3 regions of the Pseudomonas sp. FP2338 genome follow, and region 1 is predicted to be linked to each of the others. Evidence: predicted binding sites of a transcription regulator. Region 1 holds the regulator's gene; each other region holds the start of a gene.

Evidence for each region. The regulator FliA, encoded in region 1, starts transcription of late flagellar genes. The targets are predictions, from matches to a motif close to CTAAAGTTTNNNNNNNNNNNGCCGNTAA.
Region 2: the regulator FliA is predicted to act here: its motif matches at 4,014-4,041, upstream of PSH96_RS28515 (methyl-accepting chemotaxis protein).
Region 3: the regulator FliA is predicted to act here: its motif matches at 2,664-2,691, upstream of flgM (flagellar biosynthesis anti-sigma factor FlgM).

What each region holds. Positions count from the first base shown of each region.
Region 1 is NZ_CP117436.1:4,501,462-4,507,285, reverse strand. Features, by position in the region: gene flhA (flagellar biosynthesis protein FlhA) at 1-1,014, shown strand, start outside; gene flhF (flagellar biosynthesis protein FlhF) at 1,026-2,342, shown strand; gene fleN (flagellar synthesis regulator FleN) at 2,448-3,281, shown strand; gene fliA (RNA polymerase sigma factor FliA) at 3,278-4,018, shown strand; gene PSH96_RS20280 (chemotaxis response regulator CheY) at 4,187-4,561, shown strand; gene PSH96_RS20275 (protein phosphatase CheZ) at 4,580-5,368, shown strand; gene PSH96_RS20270 (chemotaxis protein CheA) at 5,380-5,824, shown strand, end outside.
Region 2 is NZ_CP117436.1:6,255,541-6,261,364, forward strand. Features, by position in the region: gene PSH96_RS28500 (YifB family Mg chelatase-like AAA ATPase) at 1-325, shown strand, start outside; gene PSH96_RS28505 (TetR/AcrR family transcriptional regulator) at 329-907, opposite strand; gene PSH96_RS28510 (ABC transporter six-transmembrane domain-containing protein) at 1,020-1,934, shown strand; gene PSH96_RS28515 (methyl-accepting chemotaxis protein) at 1,938-3,914, opposite strand; gene PSH96_RS28520 (LysR substrate-binding domain-containing protein) at 4,081-5,001, opposite strand; gene PSH96_RS28525 (NorM family multidrug efflux MATE transporter) at 5,138-5,824, shown strand, end outside.
Region 3 is NZ_CP117436.1:4,868,089-4,873,912, forward strand. Features, by position in the region: gene cheR (protein-glutamate O-methyltransferase CheR) at 1-755, opposite strand, end outside; gene PSH96_RS21975 (chemotaxis protein CheV) at 800-1,732, opposite strand; gene flgA (flagellar basal body P-ring formation chaperone FlgA) at 1,828-2,586, shown strand; gene flgM (flagellar biosynthesis anti-sigma factor FlgM) at 2,729-3,055, shown strand; gene PSH96_RS21990 (flagella synthesis protein FlgN) at 3,104-3,574, shown strand; gene PSH96_RS21995 (flagellar brake protein) at 3,671-4,420, shown strand; gene PSH96_RS22000 (MFS transporter) at 4,482-5,824, opposite strand, start outside.

The DNA.
Region 1 (5,824 bases):
GGCCTGGAAGTCGGCTACCGCCTGATTCCGCTGGTGGACCGCAACCAGGGCGGCCAATTGCTGGCGCGGATCAAGGGTGTGCGCAAGAAGCTGTCCCAGGACCTGGGTTTCTTGATGCCCACCGTACACATCCGCGACAACCTCGATTTGGCCCCCAGCGCCTACCGCCTGACCCTGATGGGCGTGATCCTCGCCGAAGCCGAGATTTACCCGGACCGTGAGTTGGCGATCAACCCCGGCCAAGTGTTCGGCACGCTCAACGGCATTACCGCCAAAGATCCGGCTTTTGGCCTGGAAGCGGTATGGATCGAAGTCAGCCAGCGCAGCCAGGCTCAATCGCTCGGTTACACCGTGGTGGACGCCAGCACCGTGGTCGCCACCCACCTCAACCAGATCCTGTACAAGCACTCCCACGAGCTGATCGGCCACGAGGAAGTCCAGCAATTGATGGGGTTGCTGGCCAAAGCCTCGCCAAAACTGGCCGAAGAACTGGTGCCCGGCGTACTGTCGCTGTCGCAGTTGCTCAAGGTGCTGCAAGCCTTGCTCGCCGAACAGGTGCCGGTGCGCGACATTCGCAGCATTGCCGAGGCCATCGCCAACAATGCCGCCAAGAGTCAAGATACTGCCGCTTTGGTGGCTGCGGTGCGTGTCGGGTTGTCCCGTGCCATCGTGCAAAGCATTGTAGGCATTGAGTCTGAGCTGCCTGTTATCACCTTGGAACCAAGGTTGGAACAAATATTGCTCAATAGTATTCAGAAGGCCGGACTTGGCCAGGAAGAGGGCGTTCTGCTGGAGCCAAGCATGGCTGAGAAATTGCAGCGTTCGTTGATCGAAGCCGCCCAGCGTCAGGAAATGGCGGGCCACCCGGTGATTCTGCTGGTGGCAGGCCCGGTTCGAGCGATGTTGTCGCGGTTTGGTCGCCTGGCAGTTCCGAATTTGCACGTTTTGGCTTATCAGGAAATTCCTGACAATAAGCAAGTGACTATCGTCGCGACAGTAGGGCCCAACGGCTGAGGTAGTGGGTTATGCAAGTTAAGCGTTTTTTCGCCGCCGATATGCGTCAGGCCATGAAACTGGTACGTGATGAGCTGGGCGCCGATGCCGCGATTATTGGAAACCGTCGCATTGCCGGCGGTGTCGAGCTGACGGCTGCCCTGGATTACACCCCATCGGCGCTGGCGCCGCGCGTGCCGAACATGGAACTCGAAGACGAGCTGCGCAAAACCGCTTCGCGCATTGTCTCGGCCCAGGCTGAATTGAGCATGCGTGGCGACAGCGATGCCAGCACCAATCGCCAATTGTTCGCCGGCTTGCCGCTGACCGCCGCCGAGCCGTTGGTAGAACCGACCTTCAAAGAACCGCCGCGCCCTGCAGCGCCAGCCCCGGCCGCCGCTGTCGACCAGCGCGCGCTCGACTCGATGCGTTTTGAACTCAATGGCCTGCGTGAGCTGCTCGAAGTGCAGCTGGGCTCGTTGGCGTGGACGCAGCTGCAAGGCAGCAAACCGCAACAGGCCAACCTGTGGCGCCGCCTGCAACGCATCGGCCTGTCCGGCCCGTTGTCGCGCGATTTGCTCGCTCTGACGGCTGAAGTCGAAGAACCACGCCAAGCCTGGCGCATGTTGCTGGCGCACTTGGCGCGCATGATCGTCACCCCGGAAATCGAACCGCTGGAAGAGGGCGGCGTGATTGCCATGGTCGGCCCGGCCGGCATGGGCAAGACCACCACCCTGGCCAAACTGGCCGCCCGTTATGTGCTCAAGTACGGCGCGCAGAACATCGCGTTGGTGAGCATGGACAGCTACCGCATCGGCGCCCAGGAGCAGCTCAAGACCCTGGGCCGCATCCTCAATGTGACGGTGACCCACGTCGACCCGGGCCAGTCCCTGGCCAATGCGCTCGACCCGCTGCTGCGCAAGCGCGTGGTGTTGATCGACACGGCCGGCCTGCAAGCCAGCGACCCGGCACTGCGCATGCAGCTCGAAAGCCTGGCCGGGCGTGGCATCAAGTCGAAAAATTACCTGGTGCTTGCAACCACCAGCCAGAAACAGGTTCTTACCGCTGCGTACCATAGTTACAAACGCTGCGGCCTGGCCGGTTGCATCCTCACCAAGCTCGACGAAACGGCGAGCCTGGGCGAGGTGTTGAGCCTGGCGATCAGTCATGAGTTACCGGTTGCTTACCTGACCGACGGGCCGCGGATCCCGGATGATTTACATCTGCCGCGCCGTCATCAGTTGGTCAGCCGTGCTGTCAGCGTGCAAATGCAAGAAGAGCCTAGCGAGGAAGCGATGGCCGACATGTTCGCCGACCTTTACCACAACCCGGCTAAGCGGGTGGGGTGAGGCAGGATGAACACCGTGAAATGTATCTACATCGATGGTCTGCAAGCGATTCACGCGGCCAAGCCATGTAGCCTGCGTCTAAGCAAGACAAGGTAAAGAAATAAAATGGGCAGCATGCATCCCGTACAGGTGATCGCGGTGACCGGCGGCAAAGGTGGCGTCGGGAAAACTAACGTGTCAGTGAATTTGTCCCTGGCCCTGGCAGAGCTTGGCCGTCGCGTCATGCTGCTGGATGCTGACCTGGGCCTGGCGAACGTGGACGTTCTGCTGGGGCTGACACCCAAACACACCCTTGCCGATGTGATCGAAGGCCGTTGTGAGCTGCGCGATGTGCTGCTGCAAGGCCCCGGTGGCATTCGCATCGTGCCGGCCGCCTCAGGCACCCAGAGCATGGTGCATCTGAGCCCGGCGCAGCATGCCGGCCTGATCCAGGCGTTCAGCGATATCGGCGACAACCTCGACGTGCTGGTGATCGACACCGCCGCCGGCATCGGCGAGTCGGTGGTCAGCTTCGTGCGCGCAGCGCAAGAAGTGCTGCTGGTGGTGTGCGATGAACCCACCTCCATCACCGACGCCTATGCCCTGATCAAGCTGCTGAACCGTGACTACGGCATGAACCGCTTCCGCGTGCTGGCCAACATGGCCCAAAGCCCGCAGGAAGGGCGGAATCTGTTCGCCAAGTTGACCAAGGTCACGGATCGCTTTCTCGATGTCGCCTTACAATACGTGGGCGCAGTTCCCTATGACGAGTGTGTGCGCAAGGCTGTGCAAAAGCAGCGTGCAGTCTATGAAGCGTTCCCTCGTTCGAAGTGCGCACTGGCGTTCAAGGCTATTGCCCAGAAGGTCGATACTTGGCCGTTGCCTGCCAACCCTCGGGGGCATCTGGAGTTTTTCGTCGAGCGATTGGTGCATCAGACGAGCGCAGGACCGGTGCTATGACATCCAGCGGCTACAACCTTTACAAAAAGTCGGCACGTGACAGCCAGGGCGAACTGATCGAGCGCTATGCGCCCTTGGTCAAGCGCATTGCCTATCACTTGCTGGCACGCCTGCCTGCCAGTGTGCAGGTTGAGGACTTGATCCAGGCCGGCATGATCGGCCTGCTCGAAGTGTCGACCAAATACGACGCGAGCAAGGGCGCGAGTTTCGAGACGTATGCGGGTATCCGCATTCGAGGGGCGATGCTCGATGAAGTGCGTAAAGGGGATTGGGCGCCGCGTTCGGTACACCGCAATACGCGCATGGTCAGTGACGCAATTCGCGCAATTGAAGCAAAAACCGGTCGTGACGCTAAAGATCACGAAGTTGCGGCCGAACTCCAATTGAGTCTCGACGATTACTACGGGATTTTGAACGATACCTTGGGCAGCCGCCTGTTCAGTTTCGACGACCTTTTGCAGGACGGCGAACACGAAGGGCTGCACGAGGACGGCGCGAGTGCACATCTCGAACCGTCGCGCGACCTGGAAGACGAACGTTTCCAGGGCGCGTTGGCGGAGGCGATTGCCAATTTGCCGGAGCGTGAGCGACTGGTGTTGGCGCTGTACTACGACGAAGAGCTGAACCTCAAGGAAATCGGTGAGGTCCTGGGGGTCAGCGAATCGCGTGTCAGCCAGCTGCATAGCCAGTGCGCAGCCCGCTTGCGGGGGCGATTGGGAGAGTGGCGCGCGCGCTGACAGGCAGTGTGGGGACACTGCAGACGCTACCGCGAAGGCTTCACGCTTTCGCGGGTTCGTGCCGTGGTGCCCTGGGCAGTCCTTTTTGTGTAACGCCTGTTGATTGAAATGGCGCGTCCAGGTGCTGGGCGCGTTTAAGACTGCTTGGAGGTCGAATTGGACAAGAACATGAAAATCCTCATCGTTGATGACTTCTCAACGATGCGGCGGATCATAAAAAACCTGTTGCGTGACCTTGGGTTCACCAACACGGTCGAGGCGGATGACGGCCTGACGGCGATTCCGATCCTCAACAGCGGGAGCATCGACTTTCTGGTAACCGACTGGAACATGCCGGGCATGACCGGCATCGACTTGCTGCGTCACGTGCGCGCCGATGAAAAACTGCGCAGCTTGCCTGTGTTGATGGTGACCGCCGAAGCCAAGCGTGAACAGATCATCGAAGCCGCCCAAGCCGGGGTTAACGGTTACGTGGTCAAGCCATTCACGGCGTTGGCCTTGAAAGAGAAGATCGAAAAAATCTTCGAACGCATCCACGGCTGATATCACCACGGGGGAGCTATGGAGCATAAAGAAACGTCACAGGGCGATTTTGAATCGACCCTGAAAAAACATGCTCACCAGTTGGTCGACAGCCTTGAAAAAGGCCAGTTCGGCGACGCGGTGCAGTTGATCCATGAGCTTAACCAGACCCGTGACCGCGGCCTGTATCAGGAAGTGGGCAAGCTCACACGCGAGCTGCACAGTGCAATCGTCAATTTTCAGATTGACCCGCACATGCCCCAGGCCGAAGAAATCTCGCAGATCACTGACGCCACCGAACGCCTGTCCTATGTGGTCAGGCTGACCGAGGCGGCGGCCAACCGCACCATGGACCTGGTGGAAAACGCCACGCCGTTGGTCAATGGCATGGCCACCGAAGCACAAGCGCTCAGCGTTGACTGGGGCCGCTTCATGCGCCGCGAAGTGGGGGCTGAGGAGTTTCGTGAGTTGGCGCGTCGGGTCGACGCTTTTCTGTCGCGCAGCGAACAGGAAAACCGCACGGTGGCCAGCAACCTCAATGACATTCTGCTGGCCCAGGATTACCAGGACCTCACCGGTCAGGTGATCAAGCGCGTGACCCAACTGGTCACCGAAGTGGAAAGCAACCTGCTCAAATTGGTGCTCATGGCCGGCCAGGTCGACCGTTTTGCCGGCATCGAACATGACCGCGCAGCGATCCTCTCGGAAAAAGATCCACAAAAACATCTCGCCAAGGGTGAAGGTCCGCAGATTCATGCCGATAAACGTGAAGACGTTGTGTCAGGTCAGGATGACGTAGATGACCTGTTATCCAGTTTAGGCTTCTAAGGAGCACCCACATGAGCTTCGGCGCCGATGAAGAAATCCTTCAGGATTTCCTTGTAGAGGCCGGCGAAATTTTAGAGCAACTGTCCGAACAACTGGTCGAGCTGGAAAGCCGACCGGATGATGCGAACCTGCTCAATGCAATTTTTCGCGGTTTTCACACTGTAAAAGGGGGCGCCGGCTTCCTCCAGCTCCATGAGCTGGTGGAGTGCTGTCACATCGCCGAGAACGTGTTCGACATCCTGCGCAAGGGTGAGCGTCACGTCGACTCGGAACTGATGGACGTGATTCTCGAAGCATTGGATGCGGTCAACGGCATGTTCAGCGAGGTGCGCGAACGTGCGCCGATCACGGCCGCCACGCCGGAGCTGTTGGCTGCGCTGGCGCGTCTGGCCGAACCTGCCGATACGTCAGTTGCGCCGGTAGCCGCGCCTGAGCCTGTGTTTGAAGCCGAGCCGG
Region 2 (5,824 bases), 1.8 Mb from region 1:
CACCGCGCTGAACCCGCTCCAACAGGATGGTGACACTACCGCAACAGCCTCGGCGGAAGTCGCCGAGGCCCGTGAGCGCCAACAAAAACGCCAAGGCTGCGCCAATGCCGTCCTGGACCTGCCAGGGCTGCGCAAGCACTGCCAACTGGCAAAAGCCGATGAAGGCTGGCTGGAAAACGCCTGCGAACGACTGACCTTGTCCCTGCGCGCAGCCCATCGTTTACTCAAGGTGGCGCGCACCCTGGCCGACCTTGAACAGGCTGAAAACATCGCCCGGCATCATTTGCAGGAGGCCTTGCAGTACCGGCCTGCCGCAATGGGCTAAGCCTTATGCGGAAAAACCCAGCAGCAGCTGCGCCACTTCCATGACCTCATCGAGCACCGCCTCGGCCGACTCCACAGACGGCTTGAGCATCAGGTCGTCGGCATACCCCATCGCCAATGCGAAAATTTGCCGGGCCGCCCGTTGCGGCGATTCGCAGCGCAATACACCCTCAGCCACGCCTCGCTCAATCACCCCGGCCAGCATGCCTTGCCACTGCGCATTGATCACCAGATACGCCTGGGCCATTTGCGGGTCGTGCATGGCTTCGTCCCAGGCATCCAGCCACAACGCCCAGCCGGCATCAGCGGTGCTCGGCAGGCAATCACTTAAAAAACCCACCAGCGCCTCAAGCGGCGGCGCATCCGCCAACGGTTCGCGCACTTCATCCAATTGCTCATTGGCAAAGCGCACAAAGGCTTCGCGACGCAGTTCGCTCCAGTCGCTGAAGTAGTGATAGACGTGGCTGCGCGACAGGCCGGCATGCTCGGCCAAGTCACGGGTGGACACATCGGCAAAACCCTTGCTGCGAAACAGCTCCAGGGCGGCGGCGATGATCTGGTCTTTACGGTCGATACGCGACATGGGCAATTCCTTCAGGCACCCGTAGATAAGCGGAGCTTGCTTTTTGAGCGATCGCTCAAGGATACTTGAGCAGTCGCTCAATAATAGCGTCTATCACCCCTTTGGTGCACTCATGTCATCCGTGACCCCGCAAATCCTGATTGAAGAAAGCAAGAAAATCGGCCAGCAATCCGCCGGCCAAACGCTCAAGGCGATTGCCAAGGCTTACCCCGGCAAGCTGTTCTGCACACTGTCACTGGTGGCGCTGGAGAATGCGCTGCTGCTGGCCTACCCGCTGTTTGCCGGGTTTGCGGTGGACTCGATTATCCGTGGCGATGCCACCAGCGCGTTGTTCTATGCGTTGGTGGTGATGGCGTTCTGGGTGGTCGGCGCGGCGCGGCGCGCGCTGGATACGCGCACCTTCACGCGAATCTACGCCGACCTTGCGGTGCCGGTGATTCTCAACCAGCGCCAGCAGAATCACAGCACCTCAAAATCCGCCGCGCGGGTGGTGCTTGCGCGCGAATTCGTCGACTTCTTTGAAAAACACGTGCCGATTATCGCCACGGCGCTGGTCTCGATTATCGGCGCGGCGGTGATGCTGATCGTGATTGAGCCGTGGGTCGGCCTGGCGTGCCTGGCCGCCCTGCTGCTGTGTGTGACGCTGTTGCCACGCTTTGCCCAGCGCAACCAGGAGCTGCATGAGCGCCTGAATGATCGCCTGGAGAAGGAAATCGGCCTGGTGGAAAAAGTCGGCGCACCCACCTTGCGTCGCCACTACCAGGTGCTGTCACGCCTGCGCATCTGGCTGTCCGACCGCGAGGCCGCCGCGTACCTGTTTCTCGGCACGCTGGCAGCCCTGCTGTTTGTGGTCGCGATCAGCCAGCTGGCTTTGTCGCCGGCGGTCAAGGCCGGCCACATCTACGCGGTCATGACCTACCTGTGGACCTTCGTCACCAGCATGGACGAGGCACCGGGGATGGTCGACCAACTGGCGCGCCTCAAGGACATCGGCAAGCGCGTGGACCCAGGCCTGGGCGAGCATTAAGCCTTAACGAAAACGGTCAACCTCGTGCCGCAAGCCGGCCGCCAGGGTTTCCAGTTCCTTGGCGGTAATGGCCAGGTTCGACACCACTTCGCGCTGTTCGCTGTTGGCCAGGGCAATGCTCTGCAGGTTGCTGCTCAGCACGTTGGCCGTGCTGCTCTGCTCCTGGGTCGCAGTGGTGATGGCAGCAAATTGCTGGCCTGCCGAACGGCTTTGCTCGTCGATGCGCGCCAGGGCCGAGGCCACGTCAGCGTTGCGCGACAGGCCTTCCTGCATCAACACGTTGCCGTGTTCCATGGTGCTGATGGCGTTGCCGGTTTCCTGCTGGATGCTTTGGATCATCACCGAGATTTCGTCGGTGGCCTGGCGCGTGCGCGAGGCCAGGTTGCGCACTTCGTCGGCAACCACCGCGAAGCCCCGGCCTTGTTCACCGGCCCGCGCCGCCTCGATGGCGGCGTTGAGCGCCAGCAGGTTGGTTTGCTCGGCAATCGAGGTGATCACGCCGACGATCCCGCCAATTTCCTGGGAGCGCTGGCCCAAGGTGTTGATCACCGTGGCCGTGCTGTTCAGGGCGGTGGCGATATGCTCCAACGACGACGACGCCTCTTGCATCGAGGTGCGGCCAATACGCGTCTGCTGGGCGTTTTCCTGGGCCAGTCGCTCGGTATTGCCCATGTTGTCGGCGATGTTCAGCGAGGTGGCGCTGAACTCTTCCACTGCGCCTGCCATGCTGGTGATTTCGCCGGACTGCTGCTCCATGCCCTCATAGGCCCCACCCGACAGGCCGGACAACGCCTGGGCTCGGCTGTTGACCTCTTCGGCCGCTTTACGGATGTGCGAGACCATGGTCGACAGCGCCTCACCCATCTGGTTGAAGCTGCTCGCCAACTGGCCGATTTCGTCATGGCTGGACACATTCAAGCGAGCGCTCAAATCGCCGGCGCCCAAGGCTTCGGCCTGGCGTACCAAGTCGCTCAAAGGCTGCAATTTTCTGCGCAGCAACCACACCGCCGCGCCTACTGCCAGCAACATCGCCAGCACGCTGCCGATCACCAGGCGAATACCGACCGCCCAAGTGACTGCACGTATTTCGGACTTCGGCATACTCGCCACCACCGACCACGGCCCGCCTTCGAACGGCACCGCAACGCTGTAGAAATCTTCGTCCTTGTCGCTCCAGAAGCGGCCTTTGCCTGGGTTCTTGGCCAGATCAAGCATCACCGGGACTGCCTGGTCCAACGCCTGCACACCGGCCGGTGGCACCAGCCAGTGCTTCTGTTCGTCCAACAAGGCGAGCGAGCCGGTGTGGCCGATACGGAAGCGTTTGAGGTTGTCGAACTGGGCCTTTTGCTCGTCGGTGTAATCAAAGCCGATAAACAACACGGCGATCACCTTGCCAGCGGCATCGCGCACGGGGCTGTACTGGGTCATGTAGGCACGATCAAACAACACCGCCCGCCCAATGTAATTCTGCCCGGCCAAAAGGCGCTGGTAAGCCGGATGCTGGTGATCCAGCACAGTCCCGATGGCGCGGTTGCCGTCTTGTTTGGTCAGGGAGGTGCTGATGCGGATGAAGTCTTCGCCACTGCGCACAAACACCGTGGCCACGCCGCCGGACATCTGCTTGAACTCGTCCACCTCTGCGAAGTTGTTGTTCAACACCTCATCGCCCAGGAGCAGGCTTGGGGTCTGCACACCGGCCACCGCAACCTGTTGATCCGCGCGCACGCTCAAGCCGGCGCCAAAGCGCTTTTCAAACAGCCCGCTCAATCGCTGAGTGCTCTCGCGCAAGGTGCTGTGGAAGGTGTTGAGTTGGTCGGCCAGCAAGCGGGCCTCGCTGGCCAGGTGTTCCTCGCGGATGTCGAGGTTGGCCGAGTCGAGGGAACGCAGGGCAAACACCGTACTGCCGCTGATGACGACCGCTAAAATAACGGCCAAGGCAAGGCCTAACTGAGAGGCGATCCGAGCGCGAGGTTGAGACATGACAGCTCCTGGCCGGGGCCAGGATCATCCTGATCTCTTAGCGCAGCTCGGCAAATTATCGGGTGGGAAACGCTGGAAAATGGGGGTTCCAGCACACCTTATTCGGCAAGCGCGGGCAATACTTGAGCGATTCACAGGGGTATCGCGCAAACGATTGCACATAAGGCTAGGCAAGGCGTTCGACCTGGGGCAATTCCATGGCGTTGACTTCGCCTTGAAGAAACTCCGCCAATCGCCGCAAGCGCTCACCACCGGGGCGGGTTTTCGGCCACACCAGGTAGTAATTTTCCCCACTGGCTACCGCCGTCGGCCACGGCAGGCTCAAGCGGCCCTGGGCCACCTCTTCGGCCACCATCAGCAAATCGCCCATGGACACGCCATAACCCCGCGCGGCGGCGATCATGCCCAACTCCAAGGTATCGAACACCTGCCCGCCCTTGAGCGACACCTGGGACGACAACCCCATGCGCTCGAGCCAATTGCGCCAGTCACGGCGGTCGGGCGTGGGGTGCAGCAACTCGGCGCTTGCCAGGCGCCGGACATCCCAGGGGCCGTCATTGAGCAAGTTGGGCGCGCCCACCGGGATCAGTAATTCGGGGAACAGGTAGCAGGCCTCCCAATCTGCCGGGAAGTGCCCGTAGCTCAGCAATACAGCGCAGTCGAAAGGTTCCTGGTTGAAGTCCACTTCATCCACGCTCATCCATGCGCTGGTCAGTTGCACCTCATTGCCCGGCTGCAAGGCGCGGAAACGGCTGAGCCGCGCCAGCAACCAGCGCATGGTCAGGGTCGGCGGCGCCTTCATGCGCAGGATGTCGTCTTCGGCGTTCAGGGTGTGGCAGGCGCGCTCCAGCGCCGCGAAGCCTTCGCGCACGCCGGGCAACAGCAGACGCGCCGCTTCGGTGAGCTGCAGGTTGCGGCCACTGCGCTGAAACAGGCGGCAGGCGAAGTGCTCTTCGAGCGTGCGGATATGCCGGCTGACCGCACTTTGCGTAATGGAAAGCTCATCGGCCGCACGGGTGAATGAGTTGTGCCGGGAGGCGGCTTCAAAGGCGCGCAAGGCATACAGCGGAGGCAGACGACGTGGCATGGAAGAACCTCCTCAGAGCAATATCCAACCCTAGCATGAGTTTTAATCATGCAAGTGATCGCTTTTATCCTTTTGTGTAATGCCTCAAGAGCGCCGAGAATCAACCCTTTCCCCAACCTCTGACTTTTTGAGCGTGATGATCATGCAACATCCGGTGCGTACTGAACTCTGGGCCATTCTGCGGCTGTCAGGGCCGTTGATTGCCTCACAGTTGGCGCACATGCTGATGGTGCTGACCGACACCCTGATGATGGCCCGCCTGAGCCCCGAAGCCCTGGCCGGTGGTGGCCTGGGCGCGGCGAGTTATTCGTTCGTGGCGATTTTCTGTATCGGCGTGATTGCCGCCGTCGGCACGCTGGTCGCCATCCGCCATGGTGCCGGCGACATCGAAGGCGCCACGCGCCTGACCCAGGCCGGGCTCTGGCTCGCCTGGCTGATGGCGTTGGTGGCCGGTTTGCTGCTGTGGAACCTCAAGCCGGTGCTGCTGATGTTTGGCCAGACCGAAACCAACGTGCAGGCGGCGGGGCAATTCTTGACCATCCTGCCGTTCGCCCTGCCCGGCTACCTGAGCTTTATGGCGTTGCGCGGCTTTACCAGTGCCATCGGCAAGGCGACACCGGTGATGGTGATCAGCCTGGGCGGCACCGTCATTAACTACCTGCTCAACCATGCGCTGATCGAGGGCATGTTCGGTCTGCCGAAGCTCGGCTTGATGGGCATCGGCCTGGTAACAGCGATCGTCGCCAACTGCATGGCCCTGGCGTTGATGTGGTACATCCGCAGCAACCGCGCTTACGCGGCCTACCCGCTCGGCACGGGCCTG
Region 3 (5,824 bases), 370 kb from region 1:
TCGGACGCGCCAAGAAACAGGTAGCCCCCGCGCTTGAGCGTACCGTGAATGCGCAGCAGGATGTCCTTCTTCACCTCTGCCGAGAAGTAGATCAGCACATTGCGGCAGAACACCATGTCGAACTTGCCGAGGCTGGCATAGCTGTCGAGCAGGTTGAACGAGCGAAACTCCACGCGGCTCTTGATCGGTGCCTTGACCGCCCAACGCCCGGCCCCTTTGGGGTCGAAGAAGCGTTGCAGGCGCTCCTGGGACAAACCACGGCCCAGGGCCAGGCTGTCGTACTCGCCGGTTTTGCAATTGGTGAGCATGGTGCCGGACAAATCGGTGGCGACAATTTGCGCGCCGGCCTTCAATTGGCCCATGTTCGTGCGCTCGAACTCATCGATCGACATCGAGATCGAGTACGGTTCCTGCCCCGAAGAACAGGCGGCCGACCAGATGCGCAGGCGCTGGCCGGGGCTGGCCTTGATGGCCTCCGGCAGCACTTTGTTCTTGAGCACTTCAAAGGGGTAGGTATCCCGAAACCACAAGGTTTCGTTGGTGGTCATGGCATCTACCACCATTTCCTTAAGCCCACTGCGCGGCTGGCCCTGGATGCGCTGCACCAACTCGCCCAGGGACTTGATGCCCTGCTGCTCCATCAGTTTGTTGAGACGGCTGGATACCAGGTACTGCTTGTTTTCACCGAGCAATATGCCACAGGCTTTTTCCAGGAAGACCCGGAACTGTTCGAAATCCAAATTACCCGTAGACACTGATACCGCCTCTTAAATCGTGTGACCGCCAGGAGGAAATCCCCCTAGCCGTGATCTGCTGCCTTGATCCGGTCGACTACCCGGGATGCCAGGTCATCAGGGCGGAATTTGGCCAGGAAGTCATCAGCACCGACTTTCTTGACCATCGCCTGATTGAATACGCCCGACAAGGAAGTATGCAGGATGATATGCAATTTTTGCATGCGTGGGTCGTTACGTATCTCGGCCGTGAGGGTGTAGCCGTCCATTTCCGGCATTTCAATGTCGGAGATCATCATCAGGAACTCTTCTTCCGGCTTCTTGCCTTCGTCCACCAGCTTGCGCAGGTAATCCAAGGCCTGGCGACCATCGTTCAAGGCCACCACTTCCACACCGACGGTTTGCAGGCAACGGCTGACCTGCTTGCGCGCCACCGAGGAGTCATCCACCGTCAGCACACGCAGTGACACTGCCTTGTGCGCAGTTTCGGCGTCTACTACGCCAACCGAAATGGTTTCCGAGGTGGGGGCGACTTCGGCGAGGATCTTTTCCACGTCGATGATTTCGACCAATTGGTTGTCGACCCGCGTCACCGCCGTGAGGTAGTGATCGCGTCCGGTGCCCTTGGGCGGCGGATGGATCTCCTCCCAGTTCATGTTAACGATGCGTTCCACCGAGCGCACCAGGAAACCCTGGGTCTTGGTGTTGTATTCGGTGATGATCACAAAGGGGCTTTCGCGGTCCTGCAACCCCGAGGAACCGGTGGCCATGGCCAGGTCGAGAATCGGAATGGTCGCGCCTCGGATATTCGCTACGCCGCAGACCACCGGGCTGGATTTAGGCAATATGGTCAGCTTGGGGCACTGCAGCACCTCCCGCACTTTAAACACATTGATGCCGTACAGCTGCTTGCCGTCCAGGCGAAAAAGCAACAGTTCCAGGCGATTCTGCCCTACCAGCTGTGTGCGCTGGTTTACTGAGTCCATTACTCCTGCCATGCCTTGACTCCTACGCTAAAACCTTTGGCTATACCTACAAGGGCAACGACGCTCACCCAACACTAAACGGCACGGGCTTTGCTATTTATTGGTCTATGAACCTTAAAACGACAGTTTTCCGACGCATCCCACGGTATCGCAGATTGCTCTGCGCAACGATGGCTTTGCTTGCCTTGGGCTCGGGCACCACGGCTCGCGCAGATAATGTCACCTTGCCTGATCTCCTTATCGGCGTCACCCAAGGCTTTCTTGAGTTCACTGTAGAAGATTATCTGGCGACCACCCAAACACCGGGGCGTTACGAAATCCAGGTCAACCAACTGGACCCGCGCCTGCGCATGCCCATGTGCGACAAGGAATTGACGGCCAGCCTCGAAAGCCCGGCCCAGCCCATCGGCCGCGTGACGGTAAAAGTGCGCTGCGAGGGCGCCTCACCCTGGACCGTATTTGTGCCGGCGCAGGTCAAACTGTTCCGCGACGTAGTGGTCGTCACGCGCCCGCTCAAACGCACCGGCATCATTGGTTTTGAAGACGTGGCCCTGCGTGAACGCGACATCAGCCTGATCAACCAGGGCTACCTCACCGCTGTGGACCAAGCCATCGGGCAGAAACTGACCCGACCAATGGTCACCGACCAGGTCATTACGCTGGTGCATCTGGAACAGGCTGAGGTGATTCGCAAAGGCGACCAGGTGGTGATTTCCGCCAGCAGCGGCGGGCTGACGGTAAAAATGCCGGGCGAGGCGCTGTCCAATGGCGGGATGAGCGAGCAGATCCGGGTCAAGAACCTCAATTCCAACCGTGTGATCAAGGCGCAGGTGACGGCGCCGGGCCAGGTCGAGGTGGCACTATAGATCACTGGTGTGAAACGCCAGGTTTTCCTACACTGTGCGTGGGATGTCGACCTGTACAGGTTTATTGTCAATCGGGCCTAAAGTTTGTCCGGGTATGGCCGAAAACATGGCAAGCGTCCAAATACCCAGAGGTTTTTTTAACATGGTCATTGATTTCAGTCGTTTAAATAACACCCAGGCTTTGCCGGGCAATACGCGCACCAGCGGGGCAAAGGACGGCGTAGAAGCCAAGTCCCAGCCAGCACCTGCCGCCAAGGCAGAACAGGCCAGCGCCAGCCAGAGCGGGGAATCGGTACACCTGAGCAATGAGGCTCAACAGTTGCAGAAGGTCACTGACTCGTTGCGCGATCAACCCGTTGTCAATAAAGCCCGCGTGGCCGAATTGAAGCAGGCAATCGCTGATGGCAGCTATAAAGTCGACAGCAACCGTGTAGCCAGCAAGCTGCTTAACTTCGAAGCCGAGCGCTAGGCAAAGGCCTGCGCAGGGCTTGTGGACGCTTAAAACCCAAGGCCAGCCATGCACCACGACGAACATTTGCTTGAACTGATCATTGATGATCTGGCGCCGACGCAACTTTTGCTCGAGCTGCTCAAAGAAGAATCCCTGGCCCTCTATGGCCGGGATATGCGCTTGCTGGAAGAAATCCTGGCGCGCAAACAGTCGCTGATCGTGCTGCTGGAGCAGCATGGCAAGAAGCGCAGCGAAATTCTCATCAGCCTCGGCCTGCCGGCTGATCATGACGGCCTGGCACAACTGGCCAGCCACTCCTCGGTAGGCGATCAGTTGCTGGCGCAGAGCACCGCACTCAATCAATTGCTGGCCCAGTGCCAGGAAGCCAACCTGCTCAACGGCCAGTCGATCCAGCTGCAGCAGGCTACGACCGCCAACCAGTTGCGCATACTCCACGGCGGAGAGCCTCCAGCTCTGTACAACGCCCAGGGTTCCACCTCGCGCCTGGTCAAGCCAAGCACCCGCAGCCAAGCCTGACACCGGTTTACAGCGCGCCCTATCCAAGGCGCGTTACATACTGGCAAAATGCCGGTTCTTGCGTGTAGTCGTATTTTGCCTGGAGATGGAAGAACCGTGTTCAACGCCCTTAATGCGGAAGATGCTCCGCAGCCACCCAAGGTGCTCACCACGCCTCTGGAAATCGCCAGCACGTTGCGGATGCTGCAAGAAAGCCATGACCCGCTGATCATCACTTTTCATGAACGCAGCCAGCGGTTCCAAAGCTATCTGGTGGATATTGATCGGGACAGCAAAACGCTCGCCCTCGACGAAATGATCCCCCGCGACGGTGAACGCTACCTTGAGAATGGCGAACCGTTCCGCATTGAAGGTTTCCATGATGGCGTGCGAATCGCCTGGGAAAGCAACGGCACGCTGACCATCAGTGAAAAAGGCGGCCACCGCATCTACACCGGCAGCATGCCCGACGAGGTGGTCTACCATCAGCGTCGCAATGCCTTTCGCGCCGCATTGAAGCTGGCCCAACTGGTCAGCATCGAGCTGGGTGGCGAAAAGCTCAAGGCACCGATCAGCGGCAAGCTGCTGGACATCTCCGCCACCGGCTGCAAGCTGCGTTTTGAAGGCGACATCGCCGATCGCCTGCAACTGGGCCAGGTCTATGACCGCTTTATCGCCGCCCTGCCCTTCGGCAGCATGACCACCTCGGTGGAACTGCGTTACCTGCACTTCGAAGACAAGATCAACACCACCTTCGCCGGCGTGCGCTTTCACAATATGAGCGGCTTGGTACAGCGCCAGGTTGAACGTTTTGTGTACCAGCTGCAGCGCGAAGCGCGGCGCTTTGACAAGGACGACGACTTTTAAACCTTAAAGGCCGCGTCAATAAAAACGGGCAGATCCTGATGGGATCTGCCCGTTTTTGCTTTCAGGGGCGCGCCCTGCTCAAGTCATGAGGATGCTCGTCCGGCCCCAGAGGCTCCGGCGGCCCTTCAAAAGCGGGTTCATCCGCAGGTTGTTGCGGGTCAGTTTCGGTTTCAGGTTCCGGCTCAGGCACGATGCTCTGCATTTGCTCCTGCACCACCGCCTCATCCACCCGCGGGTCGAGGCACGCCACCAGCGGCGAGCTGGACATACTGTCAGGCATCGCCACGTGATGCAGCGGCGCATCGTCCACCTGATGCAGGTTGGTCACCGCCTTCGGCCGGATCCGCCATACCAGGATCAATGCACACAGGCTGAAAAACGCATACAGCATGTGGCTGCCGAACAGCTTCATCACCACACCCGCCAACAGCGGCCCGACACTCGCGCCGATGCCGTAGGTCACCAGCAACATGGCCGTCAGCGACACGCGGCGATCACCTTCCACATGGTCATTGGAGAACGCCACCGCCAAGGGATACAGGCAGAACTGCACCAGGGAACACAGGAAGCCGGCCACGAACAGTACTTCCAGCGGCACCTGGGTCATTACGGCCAACGGCAACGCCGCCACCGCCAGGCACAAGGCAAAGCAGCGAATCAGCAAAGCGCGGTCATAGCGGTCCGACAACCAGCCCAATGGCCACTGCACCAACAGACCGGCAAAAATGCAGCTACCCATAAACAGACCGACTTGCTCGGTGCTCAAGCCTTGCTGCGAGGCATACAGCGGCGCCAGGCCGTAGAACGAGCCGACGATCAGCCCCGCGCCCAGCACCGTGCTCAGCGACTGCGGCACACGCTTGATAAAGAAGCGCGGCTCCATGGGCGCCGGGTGCAGCGGCGCCGGGTGAATACGTCGGGTCATGGCCACCGGCACCAGGCACAAGGCAAAGCACAACGCCACCAGCATGAGCAACTCAAGGCCAAGCTCAGGGTGCATGACCAGGATCAACTGACCCAGCACCAGCCCGAGATAAGACGCGATCATGTAACCGCTGAACACCACGCCACGCTGCTTGGCGTCCGCCTGCTCATTGAGCCAGCTTTCGATGACCATGTACTGGCACATCATCCCCAGGCCCACGATCATCCGCAGCACAATCCAGGCCGGCAGCCAGTTGATGAGGCCATGGCCTAACACCGCCGCGCCGACAATCCCGGCACAGGTGGCATACGCGCGAATATGGCCGACGCGAGCGATAAGCCGATGGCCGATCTTGCCGCCCAGCACCAGGCCGAAGTAGTTGGCCGCCATCAAGGCACCCACCCACAGGCTGTCGACGTGGTCGGCTGCCAGACGCAAGGCAAGGTAAGTGCTGAGCAGGCCGGACCCGATCAACATCA